DNA from 2 places in the Enterobacter sp. SA197 genome. Region 2 is predicted to be linked to the other one. Evidence: predicted binding sites of a transcription regulator. Region 2 holds the regulator's gene; the other holds the start of a gene.

Region 1 (8,192 bases), 1.3 Mb from region 2:
ATTATCACCGAAAACCCCGAAATGCTCGGCATTATTGAAAAAGCTAAACGCCTGGCAGCCAGTAATATCCCCGTCACCATCATTGGTGAAACGGGAACCGGAAAAGAGCTTTTTTCACGTTTAATACATCAGTACAGTAAACGCGCTGATAAACCTTTTATTGCCCTGAATTGTAGCGCGCTGCCGCCAACATTAATTGAGAGTACTCTTTTCGGTACGGTACGCGGCGCATTTACCGGCGCAGAAAATAGTCAGGGTTATCTTGAACTCGCCAGTGGCGGCACCCTCTTTCTTGATGAACTCAACGCGATGCCTCTGGAGATGCAAAGTAAGCTGCTTCGCTTCCTGCAGGATAAAACATTCTGGAAGCTGGGTGGTCAGCAGCAGCAGTGCTCAGATGTGCGTATTGTCGCTGCAATGAACGAAGCCCCCTCTGAATTAATTCAACAGGGGCGGCTGCGCGCCGATCTTTTTTACCGGCTTAACGTGGGCATGCTGGCACTGCTACCGCTTCGCAAGCGGCCAGAAGATATCGTGTTACTGGCCAATTATTTCATTGATAAATATCGTAACGAAGTGCCACAGGATATTCATGGTCTGGGCGAAGAGGCCCGAATAACGCTCATTAACCGTCAATGGCCGGGAAATATTCGCATGCTGGAAAACACTATCGTTCGCAGCATGATCATGCAGCAGAAAGATGGCGTATTAAAAAGAATTGTCTTTGATGAGGAGGAGCTGCATTTGGGTTTAACGCAAAGCGTTCCGCCCACTGCGCAACAGGCTGTCAGGCCCGGCGATCCCTGTAGCCCCCTTGACCTACAGGTGGCAAATTTCGAAAAGAGCGTTATTGAATCGGCTCTGGATATGCATCAGGGCAATATTGCTGCCGCCGCGCGCAGTCTGAGTATGTCGCGCACGACACTGCAATACAAAGTTCAAAAGCACGGTATTCATATTGGTGTTGTACACCACTAAAGGCTGCCAGCGATCGGCGGATCGCTGGCAAACGCAATTACCCTTCGTTATGCATCTCTAAGCTTTCCACTTCGTTCAGAAGCTGCACGGCTTTGGCATCATCATTACGCAGGGAGTCGAGATAGTCGAGGTACTGCTGGTTGACGTCTTTAGTCACATAAACGCCATTAAAGACAGAGCATTCGAATTGCTGAATGTCCGGGTTTTCTGCACGAACCGCATCAATCAAATCGTCCAGATCCTGGAAGATTAATGCATCAGCGCCGATAATCTGGCGGATCTCATCAACTTCACGGCCGTGAGCAATCAGCTCGTTAGCCGTGGGCATATCGATACCATAGACGTTGGGGAAACGAATTTCCGGTGCCGCGGAAGCCAGATAAACTTTCTTCGCGCCCGCTTCGCGCGCCATCTCGATAATCTGCTCTGAGGTGGTGCCACGCACGATGGAGTCATCCACCAGCAGGACGTTCTTACCGCGGAACTCAGCGCGGTTAGCGTTCAGCTTACGGCGCACGGACTTACGGCGCAGCTGCTGGCCCGGCATGATAAAGGTACGGCCAACGTAGCGGTTTTTCACAAATCCCTGGCGATACGGTTTACCCAGAATACGGGCCATCTCCAGCGCGATGTCGCAGGAGGTTTCCGGAATCGGGATCACCACGTCAATGTCTAAATCTTCCCATTCACGGGCAATTTTTTCACCAAGTTTGGTGCCCATATTAACGCGGGCGCTGTAGACGGAGATTTTGTCAATGAACGAGTCCGGACGCGCGAAATAGACATACTCAAACAGACACGGATTCGAGACGGGATTATCAGCACACTGACGGCTAAAGAGCTGACCTTTCTCAGTGACATACACCGCTTCGCCAGGTGCGACATCACGCAGAAATTCGAAGCCCAGCGTATCCAGTGCCACGCTTTCCGAGGCCATCATGTATTCCGTGCGCCCGTCGCCCAGCTCGCGCTTACCCAGTACCAGCGGACGAATTCCGTTCGGATCGCGGAAGCCAACCATACCGTGGCCGATAATCATTGCGATACAGGCATAAGCCCCGCGAATATGACGATTCGTCGCGGCAATGGCGGCAAAAATGTTATCGGCTTCCAGCGGGTAGTGGCGGAAGTTATCCAGCTCGCTGGCAAAGATATTGAGCAGGATTTCTGAATCAGAGGTGGTATTGATATGACGGCGCTTCTCTTCAAAGAGTCGGGTGCGCAGCTCATGAGCATTCGTCAGGTTGCCGTTGTGGGCAAGCGTGATGCCGTAAGGGGAGTTTACGTAAAAAGGCTGTGCCTCGGAGGCACTGGAGCTCCCTGCAGTCGGATAACGGACATGACCGATACCCATGTTTCCCTGCAGGCGCTGCATATGGCGGGCTTCGAAAACGTCGTTGACCATGCCATTTGCTTTGCGCAGACGGAAACAATTATTTGCATCAATAGTAATGATGCCAGCAGCATCCTGGCCACGGTGCTGAAGCACCGATAACGCGTCATAAATCGACTGGTTGACCGGCATGAAACCGGCGATTCCGACAATACCGCACATACGTCTTTTTCCTCGTTAAGAATCTGCTTATCAGGCCTCATTGTCGTAGCCAGTTTGAAGGGACAGCGCAGCAACCGGAACGTACGGTGAGTACGTAAGGATTGTGAACACCGCCCTGGTTCAAAATGGCACCTAAACCAGCCTGATGAGCCAGGTTCTAAGCCACATCTCAGAGCTAAACCCTGGGCAAGAAACTTGACGAACTTTGCAGATAGTCAAAGAACCATCTGATGATGAAACTGAATTGCGGAATAAACTGCGACTTCTGCCAGTCGTCACTTTTCGACAGGCCCGTAAAGGTATCAAGAAAGAACAGAATGGCGGCGACGATCAGTACACCTCGCAGCGCACCAAAGCAGATCCCCAACACCCTGTCTGTACCCGACAGGCCGGTTTTTTCCACAAGTTGACCTATCACGAAGTTAACGATAGCGCCAACGATCAGTGTCGCAATGAACAGCGCCGCAATGGCGATTCCGTTGCGAACCAGTTCATCTTCAAAGCCCGTGAACCAGACTGACAGGTAAGTGTAGTAATGACTGGCAACAAAGAAAGCACAGCCCCATGTCACCAGCGATAACGCTTCACGAACAAAGCCACGGATAAGGCTAACCAGACAGGAAAAACCAATCACCGCGATGATGGCGTAATCAATCCAGACCATATGTGTCCCACGATTAATCGCCCTGTCGTCCAGTTCGGGGCGAATTCTAACAGAAAAAGAAAACGTTTGCGTAGGGATTTCCTTCCCATGCGTAAATAAAAATGGCGCTGAAAAAACATTCAACGCCATCGAATCTTAAGCCTCTTCGGGCGTGTTTTTAAATTCGTATTTACACCCTCACCCCGGCCCTCTCCCTCAAGGGAGAGGGAGCAAACCATCCCTTCGCCCCTATGGGGAGAGGGTTAGGGCGAGGGGGAAAACCGCATACTAGTTCGCGCTGTAATTCATCACCACGCCGTTGAGCCCCGAAATCTGCTTCAGTTCACCCAGTGAACCTTTCAGTTTGTCCTTCGAGGCATCAGGCCCTACCAGAATGCGGGTTATTTTACCCGGGACAGGCGTGGTCGGCGACGTATAAACGCGATAACCCGCCCCCCGAAGTTTGCCGACAATTTCCGTGACTTTATCAGCGTTCTTCAGGGCACCCAGTTGAACAACATAGGCTTTACCAATCGGAGCAGATTTATCTGCCGCAGGTTGTTCCACCACCGGAGGGGTTGAGGCCACCTGCTCAACCGGTTTTTGAGACTGCGGCTTAGGCTGCGCTCTCTCTGCGGTTTTGGGCTGTTCGCTGCGGGCAGGTGTAGTGATCTCGGGATTCGCTGCACCACTGGCGGCCTGGCGCGAAACATCCAGCGAGGGCGCGGCGGCATCTCCCGCACGCACCTCTTCTGCCGCGCCTTCCGGCGGCTGGGCCGGCAACGCCTGAGTCGCAGCAGGCATCATGTCGGGCTCATCACGATCTCCCGGTTTGGGCACCAGTGGGATCGCGGCGAACTCATCCTGATAATGCTTTTTTTGCCCGTCCAGCAGGCCCGGAAGAATAATAACCCCCAGCGCTACCAGCACAATGGTCCCCATCAAACGGTTCTGAAACTTACTCGCCACCGGTTCTCCCCGCCTCCAACGCTTCCATGACATGTGCCACCGTGTGGAAAGAGCCACACACCAGCACGGTATCTTCGGCTTTTGACTCCGCCATCGCTGCCTGCCAGGCAGCGGCAACATCCTGATATTCATGGCCCGCGGGCAGATGCGCCATCAGCTGCTGCGCCGTAGCGCCACGCGGTCCTTCCAGAGGGGCACAATACCAGCTATCGACCACCGGCTCCAGACAGGCAAGCGTCCCGGCGATGTCTTTATCATGCAGCATACCAATGACCGCCAGTACCCGACCTTTTTTTGGTTCTGCACTCAGGCGCCCGGCAAGATATGCCGCCGCATGAGGATTATGCGCCACATCCAGAATCAGGCGAGGGTTGTCACCCACAATCTGGAAGCGTCCAGGCAACATCGCGCCAGCGATGCCCTCACGAATGGCCGCTTCGCTCACCGCTAACCCACTGGCGCGAAGCGCGGCCAGTGCCGTCGCCGCATTGGGTTGCGGCACCTGAGGCAGCGGCAGACCGGTTAACTCGCCCTGCGCATCCGTAAAGCGCCAGCTTTCGCCCTGCACCTCATACTGCCAGTCAACGCCACGACGCATGAGCTGCGCCCCTTTCTCATTCGCCACCTCTGCGATGGTCTGCGGCATATCATTTTCACCGACCACCGCAGGTTTGCCACCGCGGAACACGCCCGCTTTTTCGCGGCCAATACTTTCACGGTCCGGCCCCAGCCAGTCGGTGTGATCGAGGGCGATACTGGTGACAACCGCCACATCGGCATCTACCAGGTTGGTGGCATCCAGACGCCCGCCCAGACCCACTTCAAGGATAACCACATCCACAGCTGCCTGTTTAAACAGCCAGAGCGCTGCCAGGGTGCTGTACTCGAAATAGGTCAGGGATGTTTCGCCACGTACGGCTTCAATCTGCGCAAAGGCACGGGTGTGGTAACTGTCGGCAAGCTCGGCGTTCTGAATGCGCACGCGTTCGGTGTAGCGCACCAGATGAGGGGAGCTATAGACCCCAACCTTAAACCCTGCGGCGAGAAGCATGGCTTCCAGCGTACGGCAGGTGGTGCCTTTGCCGTTAGTGCCTGCCACGGTAAAAACAAAGGGAGCCGGACGCGACACATCAAGACGCGCGGCAACCTGACTGACGCGCAGAAGGCCCAGATCGATGGATTTACTGTGCAGGTTTTCCAGATAAGAAAGCCACGCGGCCAGGGGCGACGTGGCTTGCAAATTGCGTTTAATTTCCATGATGCCCGTAGTTTTTGATGATAGTTACCCTGTTAATTCGAGTTGCAGGCAGGCGGCAAGCGAGCGAGTCCCGATGAGCTTACTCCAGTAAGTGGTTCGGGTGAACGAGTACAGCCAACGCACATGCAATTTGAATCAGGACGGGTAATAAAAGCAAAAGGGCAGCGCCGCGATGGCACTGCCCTTCGGTATTATCAGGCTTCGGTTTCCTGATCCGGCACCGGCGGCACCACCACGCTTTCACGCGGCGCATCCGGGTCTGGTGCAGGCTGATTGGTCAGCTTCGCCAGAATGCTTGCCAGCTTAAAGCGCATGTCGGCACGGCGAACGATCATATCGATAGCGCCTTTCTCAATCAGAAACTCACTGCGCTGGAAGCCCGGCGGCAGTTTTTCACGTACCGTCTGCTCGATGACGCGTGGACCGGCAAAGCCAATCAGCGCTTTCGGCTCGGCGATATTCAGATCACCCAGCATCGCAAAGCTTGCAGAGACGCCACCCATAGTCGGGTCGGTGAGCACGGAGATATACGGCAGACCGCGCTCCTGCATCTTCGCCAGCGCCGCAGAGGTTTTGGCCATCTGCATCAGCGACATCAGTGCTTCCTGCATGCGCGCGCCACCGGAAGCGGAGAAGCAGATGAGCGGGCAGTTATCTTCCAGCGCCTGTTCCACAGCGCGGACAAAACGCGCGCCGACAACAGACCCCATTGAACCGCCCATAAAGGCAAATTCGAACGCGGCAGCAACCACCGGCATGCCATGCAGCGTACCTTTCATGACTACCAGCGCATCTTTCTCGCCGGTCTCTTTCTGCGCGCTTGCCAGTCGATCTTTGTATTTTTTAGAGTCGCGGAACTTGAGCACATCTTTTGGCTCGAGTTCGCTACCCAGCTCGACCATTGAACCTTCATCCATCAGGCTATGCAGGCGATTACGCGCTGTCATACGCATGTGGTGGTCACACTTCGGGCAGACCTCAAGGTTACGCTCCAGCTCGGCACGGTAAAGTACCTGACCGCAGCTGTCGCATTTCGTCCACACACCTTCAGGGATGCTCGCCTTACGGGTGGGGGTAATATTGCTTTTGATTCGTTCAATCCAGCTCATTGATAACCTTTATGCATGAACCTGGTAGCCCATAAATGGGGCACATTAAAACATAACAGTTCGAAACTTGGGATAAAAAAGTGGTCGAACCGCCGATGAGTTCTTATTTTGTCTGTCGAGACGCCGCCCGGCGGTGACGAATCACCTCAATCACCCCAGGTAGTATAGACACCACGATGATGGCGACAATCAGCAACTTAAGATTTTCCTGCACCAGGGGCAAGGTGCCAAAAAAGTAACCTGCATAGGTAAAGAGTAACACCCATAACAGCGCGCCCGCCACGTTGAACAGGGCAAAGTGGCGATAGGACATATGCCCCATCCCGGCGACGAAAGGCGCAAAAGTGCGCACGATCGGCACAAAACGCGCCAGGATAATGGTCTTACCGCCGTGTTTCTCATAAAACTGATGTGTTTTATCAAGATAAGCGCGGCGGAAAATTTTTGAATCGGGATTGCTGAAAAGCCTGTCACCAAAAAGCCGCCCGATGGTGTAGTTGACCGCATCCCCGACGATTGCCGCGACCAGCATCAGTAAAACCATCACATGGACGTTAAGGTCGTTGGTCTCAAGCGATGCCAGCGCGCCGGCAACAAACAGCAGCGAGTCACCGGGTAAAAACGGCGTCACTACCAGTCCGGTTTCGCAAAACAGGATGATGAACAGGATCGCGTAAACCCACATGCCATACTGCGCCACCAGCTCCGCCAGGTGCACATCAATATGCAGGATGAAATCAATAAGAAAGCGTATTACGTCCATATTGTCTTTGCCTTGGTTGATTGCGACTAGTCCGCAAGAAACAGCGGACCCATTGGCAATGCAGGCAGGCCGAAATGCGGTGGGTAATCCACGGCGACAAGATACAACCCTTCTGCTTTTGCCGTTGCGGCTGCCAGCGTTCTGTCCTTAGCTGCCAGTAGCTCTGCTATCCAACTCTCCGGCTGGTTCCCGGCCCCCACTTCCAGCAGGCTGCCGACGATATTCCTGACCATATGGTGTACAAAGGCATTCGCTTTGATGTCGACCACAACGTAAGCGCCATAACGTTGCACCTGAATGTGCATCATAAAGCGCCAGGGTGTACGCGACTGGCACTGTACGGCACGAAACGAGGTAAAATCATTTTCACCCAGTAAACATTGTGCCGCACGCTGCATCCGCCCGGCATCCAGCGGCAGATGGTAGTGCGTCACCCCCTGGCCCAGCACCGCAGGGCGCAGACGATGATTGTAGATGACGTAGCGGTAACGGCGCGCGGTGGCACTGAAACGGGCATGAAAATCGTCGGGAACATGTTTCACCCAACGCACCGCGATGTCTCCAGGTAAATTCGCATTTACGCCTAATGTCCAGGCTGCATCTTTGCGCACCGCGCTGGTTTCGAAATGTACCACCTGGCCTGTGGCGTGTACGCCAGCGTCAGTACGCCCGGCGCAAAATACGCCAATGGGTTCATTCGCCACCTGTGAGAGCGCTTTTTCCAGTTTTTCCTGAACGCTACGCACCTCCTGCTGACGCTGCCAGCCGTAATACTTACTGCCGTCGTATTCGATGCCCAGTGCGATTTTTAGCAGCGGCTTTTCCACAACGTCGGACATCAGTACAGGTACTCCTGAATCAATTTTTCAGCGATCCTGACCGACATCAGTGCGCCGCCAAAGCGGACGTTGTCGGCA
Region 2 (8,192 bases):
GCCAGCGGCCGCACCGAGTGCGTTACCTAAATTGAAGGCACCAATATTCACCGAGGATGAAAGGCCCGGCGCCTCATGGGCGACACGCATCACCCGCATTTGCAGCGGCGGCACAATCGCAAAGGTCGCCGCTCCCCACACGACCATACTGATAGCGGCACCAACTTCGCTGCGTGCCAGCCACGGAATGGCAACCATAATGGCGATAAGCAGCATCAGGAAGCCTTTCAGCGTACCGGTTACCGACCGGTCAGCCAGCCTGCCGCCGAGATAGTTGCCCAGCGAAAAGCCAATACCAATCAGCACCAGCATCGCGGTAATGAAGGCGGGCCCGGCGCCAGCAATACTGTGAAGCACCGGGGAGATGTAGGTATAGAGGGTGAACATTGCTCCCGCACCAAGCACGGTCGTAAGCAGTGCCGATACCACCTGCGGGCGCATCAGAACCGCCAGCTCTTTGCGCACGTCAGGTCGCTCACCGGCAGTGCCTTTTGGCAAAGAGAAATACAAACTGACCATGGCAACAATGCCAAGTCCCGCCGTGGCGAGGAATGACATACGCCAGCCAATGGTTTCACCAAGCCAGGTGGCCGCAGGGACACCGCCAATATTGGCAATGGTCAGTCCCATAAACATGGTGGCAACCGCGCTGGCCTGCTTCTCCTTTGCCACCACGCTCGCCGCCACCACCGACCCAAGCCCGAAAAAGGCGCCGTGGTTGAGGCTGGTAATAATTCGCGAGAGCATCAACGTGGTGTAATCGGGCGCAATGGCGGATAACACATTGCCCAGCGTGAAGATTGCCATCAGAAAGATTAACGCATTACGACGCGCGCGATGCGAAAGCAGCAGCGTCATTAGCGGCGCCCCCACCATTACCCCTATTGCATAGGCGCTTATCAGCATCCCTGCCGCTGGAATCGACACATCGACACCACGGGCAATGACGGGCAGAAGTCCCATCGGGGAGAATTCCGTCGTACCGATGCCGAAAGCGCCAATCGCCAGGGCAAGCAGTGGATAATTAATTTTCATGTTTTATACGCTCCGGAAATGCCGTGTCGTCGGGCGACACCGTCACAGAAGGCAAAAGTATGACATTAATCACAAAAAACAGCAGTCAATGAATCGCGAAAAGAGAATTGCTGGGGAGGGAATAATCGAAGGGGAAACAGCGAGGGAGCTCGCGCTCCCTCGGGGTAAATCAGTTCAGAGCGGCAGTCATTGCGCCTGCAACAATCAGAGCAAGGACAACAACGGTAGTCATTAAAGAAAACTTCAGGTCGGTACTCATCAATTTTTCTCCTTTTTTAAATCCCCACAAAAAGTGAGATAGCGCATTTTTGCATAAATAAACGTAAAAATCTTGCAGGAATTAGATTGATATACGTTTTACCTCTTCCCCTTTTGTTCAAGATAAGACAAAATTCGACGCTAAATTTATTAGCGTACCGGCCATTGACTCCCCTCCTGACGTTCAGTGTCTTTTTCCCGGCGTAAGTTTCCCCTCGCGCGGCGAAAGGGTGAAGGCAGGCAAACGTTTACCTTATGTATTTTCAGGAGCTTATGATATGGCATGGAGTGACATCTGATGGCAACGATTAAAGACGTAGCGAAGCGAGCAAACGTTTCCACCACAACCGTATCACATGTAATTAACAAGACGCGTTTCGTGGCTGAAGAGACACGAAATGCCGTGTGGGCTGCAATTAAAGAGCTTCACTACTCGCCGAGTGCCGTCGCCCGTAGCCTGAAAGTGAATCACACCAAATCCATTGGTCTGCTGGCGACCAGCAGTGAAGCGGCCTATTTTGCCGAGATTATTGAAGCCGTTGAGAAAAATTGCTTCCAGAAAGGGTATACCCTTATCCTCGGCAATGCGTGGAATAACTTTGAAAAGCAAGGGGCTTACCTGTCGATGATGGCGCAAAAGCGTGTCGACGGTTTGCTGGTCATGTGTTCTGAATACCCGGAATCCCTGCTTACGATGCTCGGCGAATATCGTCACATCCCAATGGTGGTGATGGACTGGGGTGAAGCAAAAGCCGACTTCACGGATACCGTTATCGATAACGCGTTCGAAGGCGGCTACATGGCCGGTCGTTATCTGGTTGAACGTGGTCATCGTGATATTGGCGTCATCCCAGGGCCACTTGAGCGCAATACGGGCGCGGGCCGCCTGGCGGGTTTCATGAAGGCAATGGAAGAAGCGCACATCAGCGTACCGGAACACTGGATTGTCCAGGGTGATTTTGAACCGGAATCGGGCTATCGCGCCATGCAGCAAATCCTCACCCAGTCTTCACGCCCTACGGCGGTATTCTGCGGCGGTGACATTATGGCGATGGGGGCACTCTGCGCGGCGGATGAAATGGGGCTGCGGGTGCCGCAGGATATTTCGGTGATCGGTTATGATAATGTGCGTAACTCACGGTATTTTACCCCCTCGCTCACCACTATCCATCAGCCGAAGGATTCGCTCGGAGAGACCGCATTCAATATGCTGCTCGATCGTATTGTGAATAAACGCGAAGTTTCTCAGTCCATTGAAGTTCACCCGCGTCTGATAGAACGTCGTTCGGTCGCTGACGGTCCGTTCCGCGACTACCGCCGTTAATCCCCTCCGTGGGGGCCGGTTAATCCTGCTCCCACAGCCATTCCCGGTTTAGCGTTTCACTGTCTCCCAGGTAATTCAGCAGCCAGTCCAGTGCCGGCGAGGCATCGTTTTGCTGCCAGGTCAGGCAGCAGGCAGCATCGGGGAATGGATTTTCGAGCGTAAGCGCCACCCACTCTCCTTTATCGAGCCACGGGCGCGCAAAATGCGCTGGCACCATGCCAACACACAGACCGGCGGAAAGACACGCCGCAGAAGACTCCCAGTCCGGCGCCACCACCCGTTTCTGGTTGTCCAGAAGCCAGGTTATGCGCTTGGGCAGGGAACGGGACGTGTCTTCACGCACCAGGGAAGGCCAGTTGCGCAATGTCTCGTCACTCAGCGGTGCGGCCATCTGCACCAGGGGATGGTGGCTTGCCACCACACACTTCCAGCTCAGCATGCCCATATCACGAAACGCGTAACGCCCTCCGACCGGGATCGCCTGGGTCGCGCCGATCGCCAGTTCCACCCTCCCGTCTGCCAGGGCATCCCAGACCCCATTAAAGACCTCCTGAAAGACGATCAGCTCAACATCGCAAAAATGGCGGTAGAAGTCGACTATCATCTGGCGGGTCCGCTCCGGCTTAACGATATTATCCACCGCAATAGCCAGCTGCCCGCGCCAGCCGTTGGCAATTTGCTGACACTGTTGTCGGGTGATCTGCATTTTTTTGATAACAGAACGCCCTTCTTTGAGAAATAACGCGCCAGCGGGGGTTAATTCGACATCCCGATGACGACGCTGAAACAGCTCAACGGCGAGCCATTCCTCCAGCTGACGTACGGTATAGCTCACCGCCGACGGTACCCGATGCAGTTCCTGCGCTGCACCACTAAAACTGCCATTACGTGCCACCGCATCAACGACTTCAAGTGAATATTCTGACCACATAGTCTGCCTGCAAAAAATTTGAAACCAGTGCGCAAATATTAGCGTTTCACAAGCTGACTTTCACTCCCTAGACTCTGTTTCCCTGTTTACCTGCATAAAAAGAGATAGTGCCATGCAACCAGGAAAAGGATTTTTAGTCTGGCTGGCGGGATTAAGCGTACTGGGCTTTCTTGCTACAGACATGTACCTCCCTGCTTTCGCTGATATTCAGCAAGATTTAAACACGTCGGCAGCAGTGGTCAGCGCGACGCTGAGCCTGTTCCTTGCAGGCTTTGCCGTGGCTCAGCTTGTCTGGGGGCCGTTATCCGATCGCTACGGGCGCAAACCCATTCTGCTCAGTGGCCTTACCATTTTTGCCTTTGGCTGTCTGGGCATGATCTGGGTTGAGGATGCCCGCTGGCTGCTGGCACTGCGTTTCATACAGGCCATCGGCGTCTGTGCTGCTGCAGTGACCTGGCAAGCGCTGGTGACCGACCACTATCCGGCGCAGCGCACTAACCGCATTTTTGCGACCATTATGCCCCTGGTTGGGTTATCTCCCGCCCTGGCCCCCCTGGTAGGAAGCTGGATCCTTGCACATTTTTCCTGGCAGGCAATTTTTGCTACCCTCTTCGCCATTACTGTTTTGCTGATGCTGCCTGCGCTGCGTCTGCGTTCCGTTACGCAGAAGGTAGCCGTGGATGCCAGTCCCGTCACCTTCGTCACACTGCTGCGTGACAAAGCATACCGTGGCAATGTGCTTATTTATGCGGCCTGCTCCGCCAGCTTTTTTGCATGGCTGACAGGTTCACCTTTTATCCTTCACGAAATGGGTTACGGTCCTGCCATTATTGGCCTGAGCTATGTCCCGCAAACCATCGCCTTTCTGGTTGGCGGATACAGTTGCCGCTGGGCGCTGCAAAAATGGTCGGGCGCGCGTCTGCTGCCGTGGTTGCTCTGGGTCTTTGCCTTCAGTGTGACGGCGACCTGGGCTGTTGGCTTGTTCCCTGAAGCGTCACTTACTGCGTTGTTGGTCCCCTTCTGTCTGATGGCCGTCGCGAACGGAGCGATTTACCCCATCGTTGTGGCACAGGCGTTGCGCCCTTTCCCGCACGCCACGGGGCGCGCCGCCGCGCTGCAAAATACGCTCCAGCTGGGATTGTGTTTTGTTGCAAGTCTGGTGGTGTCGGCACTTATTGCGTTTCCGCTTCTGGCGACCACCAGCGTGATGTTAGCCACGGTTTTACTGGCGGCGCTGGGGTTTGTCATGCAACGTCAGGCTGGGGCGCAACGTCATCATACTGACGGTCTGAAAACCTCAACGCAGGCCTGATAACTGCCGCGACTATGTGAAAACTATGTGATTAGTTTGCTAAGGATTTTTGGTTGAATCAGCCGATGTTGAGGCCTATACTCATTTTCGGCTGTACTAAAATAAAATTATGCAAGCGTTAACGGGAGCCGGATTGCTCCCGTTTCACCATGGATGGCCTTTCTGGCAAGGGTTATCTCCCTTCCTCTGTTCTACGTCGGATTTCAGCCTCACGGTTTAACCGTGATATTTCTCATACCCCATAAGCGGCAACGCTTCTGGCGGAATTCACTTGCAGGTGATGGAGAAGTTATGAGTTCATCGTGTATAGAAGAAATTGGCGTACGGGATGATAACTGGTTCCGTATAGCAAGCGAGCTATTGAGTCGTGCTGGTGTTCAGGTTAACGGCTCAGCGGCATCAGATATCCAGGTCAAGCATCCGGATTTTTTTAAACGTGTGTTACAGGAGGGGTCGCTTGGGCTTGGGGAAAGTTATATGGACGGCTGGTGGGAGTGTGACCGGCTGGACACTTTTTTCACCAAAGTACTGCGTGCCGGGCTTGAAAATCAACTACCGCACCATCTGAAAGATACGTTACGTATTGCCGGGGCAAGATTATTTAATCTGCAAACCAAAAAACGGGCATGGATTGTAGGTAAAGAGCATTACGATCTGGGTAACGATCTTTTTACCCGCATGCTGGACCCGCAGATGCAATACTCTTGCGCCTACTGGAAAGATGCCACCTCTCTTGAGGAGGCGCAAATCGCCAAACTGACCCTGATTTGTGAAAAACTCGCGCTTGCGCCCGGCATGCGTGTACTGGATATCGGTTGTGGCTGGGGTGGACTGGCGCAATTTATGGCACAGCGGTACGGCGTAAGCGTGGTGGGCGTAACCATTTCAGCAGAACAGCAGAAAATGGCGCAGGCGCGCTGTGCAGGACTTGATGTGGATATCCGCCTTCAGGATTATCGTGATCTTAATGAACAGTTTGATCGCATCGTCTCCGTGGGCATGTTTGAACATGTTGGCCCTAAAAACTACGCCACCTTTTTTGCCGTGGTGGACAGTAATCTTAAGCCCGATGGTTTATTTCTTCTGCATACCATCGGCTCGAAAAAAACCGACCTTAGTGTTGACCCCTGGATAGACCGGTATATTTTTCCCAACGGCTGCCTGCCGTCAGTACGTCAAATTGCCACGGCCAGTGAGTCACATTTTATTATGGAAGACTGGCACAATTTTGGCGCGGATTACGATAAGACCCTGATGGCGTGGTATGAGCGCTTCCTGAATAGCTGGCCTGAAATAGCAGATAACTACTCTGAACGCTTTAAACGTATGTTTAGTTACTATCTTAATGCCTGCGCCGGTGCATTTCGCGCGCGGGATATTCAGCTCTGGCAGGTTGTCTTTAGTCGGGGCATCGCCAATGGCTTACGCGTAGCACGGTAATTAAAAATAAACCCCGAATTTTCGGGGTTTATTATTTTTTCACTCTTCGGTAGTCATGGCCCGAACCGCCGCCGCTTCTTTAGCAGCCAATACACGTTCAACCGTATCCACCACCGCTTGCGTCTGCGGGTCGATCTCAATATTTACCCGATGCCCTAACTTCTTGGCCCCCAGGGTAGTGCGTTGCAGCGTCTCGGGGATCAGGTAGACACAAAACCGTGTTGCGGTCACCTCTCCCACCGTCAGGCTGATACCGTCAATACCGATAAACCCTTTATAAAGGATGTACTTCATCAAGGTAGGATCCTGGACTTTGAACCAGATCTGACGATTATTTTCTGAGGTGAGAATTTTGGAGATTTCAGCGGTCGTCATAATATGACCCGACATCAGGTGTCCACCGATTTCATCACTGAATTTCGCGGCGCGCTCTACATTCACTACGTCACCCACCGCCAGTTCGCCCAGGTTAGTAATACGTAGCGTCTCTTTCATTAAATCGAAACTAATATGGCTACCATTAATATCCGTCACGGTCAGGCAACAGCCATTGTTAGCAATTGACGCCCCCGTCTCAATTCCTTCCAGCATATGCTCAGGTAATTCGACAACGTGCGTGCGAAAATTCGGTTTATCATCGACAGACACCAGTTTTGCCGTGCCCTGTACAATACCAGTAAACATGCCACCACTCCTGTATTTCATATTCACGGCCTTAGCCGTTGCTCGATGCACAATAACAGGTGAAAATTCATGTTGCCAGTCCCGGCACCTCGCCAACTGTTTTTTCACTAGATAATTAGCCAATCCCCGCTACAATAGTCTGGCTAATTCCCCTGCTCCTCCTCTTGCTGCCAGTTAAGGCGGCGTTTTTTATCTCTCCAATAACAACAATATATAGGTGTTCGCAGTGCAGAAGTACTTCACAGAAGCGCGCCAGTTATTAGCACTGGCTATCCCGGTGATGATTGCGCAAATCGCCCAAACCGCGATGGGATTCGTCGATACCGTAATGGCTGGTGGCTACAGCGCCACCGATATGGCCGCCGTCGCTATCGGGACCTCCATCTGGCTTCCGGCAATTCTCTTTGGTCATGGCCTTTTACTGGCGCTCACTCCGGTGATTGCGCAACTGAACGGCTCCGGACGACGCGAGCGTATCGCTCATCAGGTGCGACAGGGTTTCTGGCTCGCCGGACTGGTGTCGGTGCTGATCATGATAGTGCTATGGAACGCCGGGCATATCATTCACGCCATGCATAACATCGATCCTCTGCTTGCGGAGAAAGCGGTTGGTTATCTTCGCGCGTTGCTCTGGGGTACACCAGGCTATCTCTTTTTCCAGGTTGCCCGTAACCAGTGTGAAGGGCTCGCAAAAACCAAACCGGGTATGGTGATTGGTTTTCTCGGCCTGCTGGTTAACATTCCTGTTAATTATGTATTTATCTATGGGCACTTCGGCATGCCTGAACTGGGGGGCGTCGGGTGCGGTGTGGCAACGGCAGCAGTGTACTGGGTGATGTTCGCTTGTATGCTCTCGTATGTTAAGCGCGCCGGATCAATGCGGGACATTCGTAATGAAGCGTCTTTCGGCAAGCCTGACCTCACTGTATTAACCCGCCTGGTGCAACTGGGGCTGCCTATTGCACTGGCACTGTTTTTTGAAGTCACCTTGTTTGCGGTGGTGGCACTTCTGGTATCCCCGCTTGGCATCGTTGACGTGGCAGGGCATCAGATTGCCCTTAATTTCAGTTCCTTGATGTTTGTTCTGCCGTTATCACTTGCCGCCTCGGTGACTATCCGGGTGGGGTATCGCCTTGGCCAGGGTTCAACGCTTGATGCGCAAACAGCGGCCCGAACTGGCCTTGGTGTCGGGGTTTGTCTTGCGGTCA

What was found. The regulator PurR, encoded in region 2, represses purine synthesis genes. The targets are predictions, from matches to a motif close to CANGCAAACGTTTGCNTG.
Region 1: cvpA (colicin V production protein) is a predicted target of PurR. The motif match lies at 3,253-3,270, and genes of this name have one in related genera.

The regions. Positions count from the first base shown of each region.
Region 1 is NZ_CP096393.1:3,441,456-3,449,647, forward strand. It holds gene M1D91_RS16200 (sigma-54 interaction domain-containing protein) at 1-978, shown strand, start outside; gene purF (amidophosphoribosyltransferase) at 1,016-2,533, opposite strand; gene cvpA (colicin V production protein) at 2,709-3,197, opposite strand; gene dedD (cell division protein DedD) at 3,465-4,145, opposite strand; gene folC (bifunctional tetrahydrofolate synthase/dihydrofolate synthase) at 4,135-5,403, opposite strand; gene accD (acetyl-CoA carboxylase, carboxyltransferase subunit beta) at 5,598-6,512, opposite strand; gene M1D91_RS16230 (DedA family protein) at 6,616-7,275, opposite strand; gene truA (tRNA pseudouridine(38-40) synthase TruA) at 7,302-8,114, opposite strand; gene M1D91_RS16240 (aspartate-semialdehyde dehydrogenase) at 8,114-8,192, opposite strand, start outside.
Region 2 is NZ_CP096393.1:2,148,182-2,156,373, reverse strand. It holds gene M1D91_RS09970 (MFS transporter) at 1-1,035, opposite strand, end outside; gene cydH (cytochrome bd-I oxidase subunit CydH) at 1,205-1,294, opposite strand; gene purR (HTH-type transcriptional repressor PurR) at 1,592-2,617, shown strand; gene punR (DNA-binding transcriptional activator PunR) at 2,637-3,548, opposite strand; gene punC (purine nucleoside transporter PunC) at 3,661-4,860, shown strand; gene cfa (cyclopropane fatty acyl phospholipid synthase) at 5,152-6,300, shown strand; gene M1D91_RS09940 (riboflavin synthase subunit alpha) at 6,340-6,984, opposite strand; gene mdtK (MdtK family multidrug efflux MATE transporter) at 7,211-8,192, shown strand, end outside.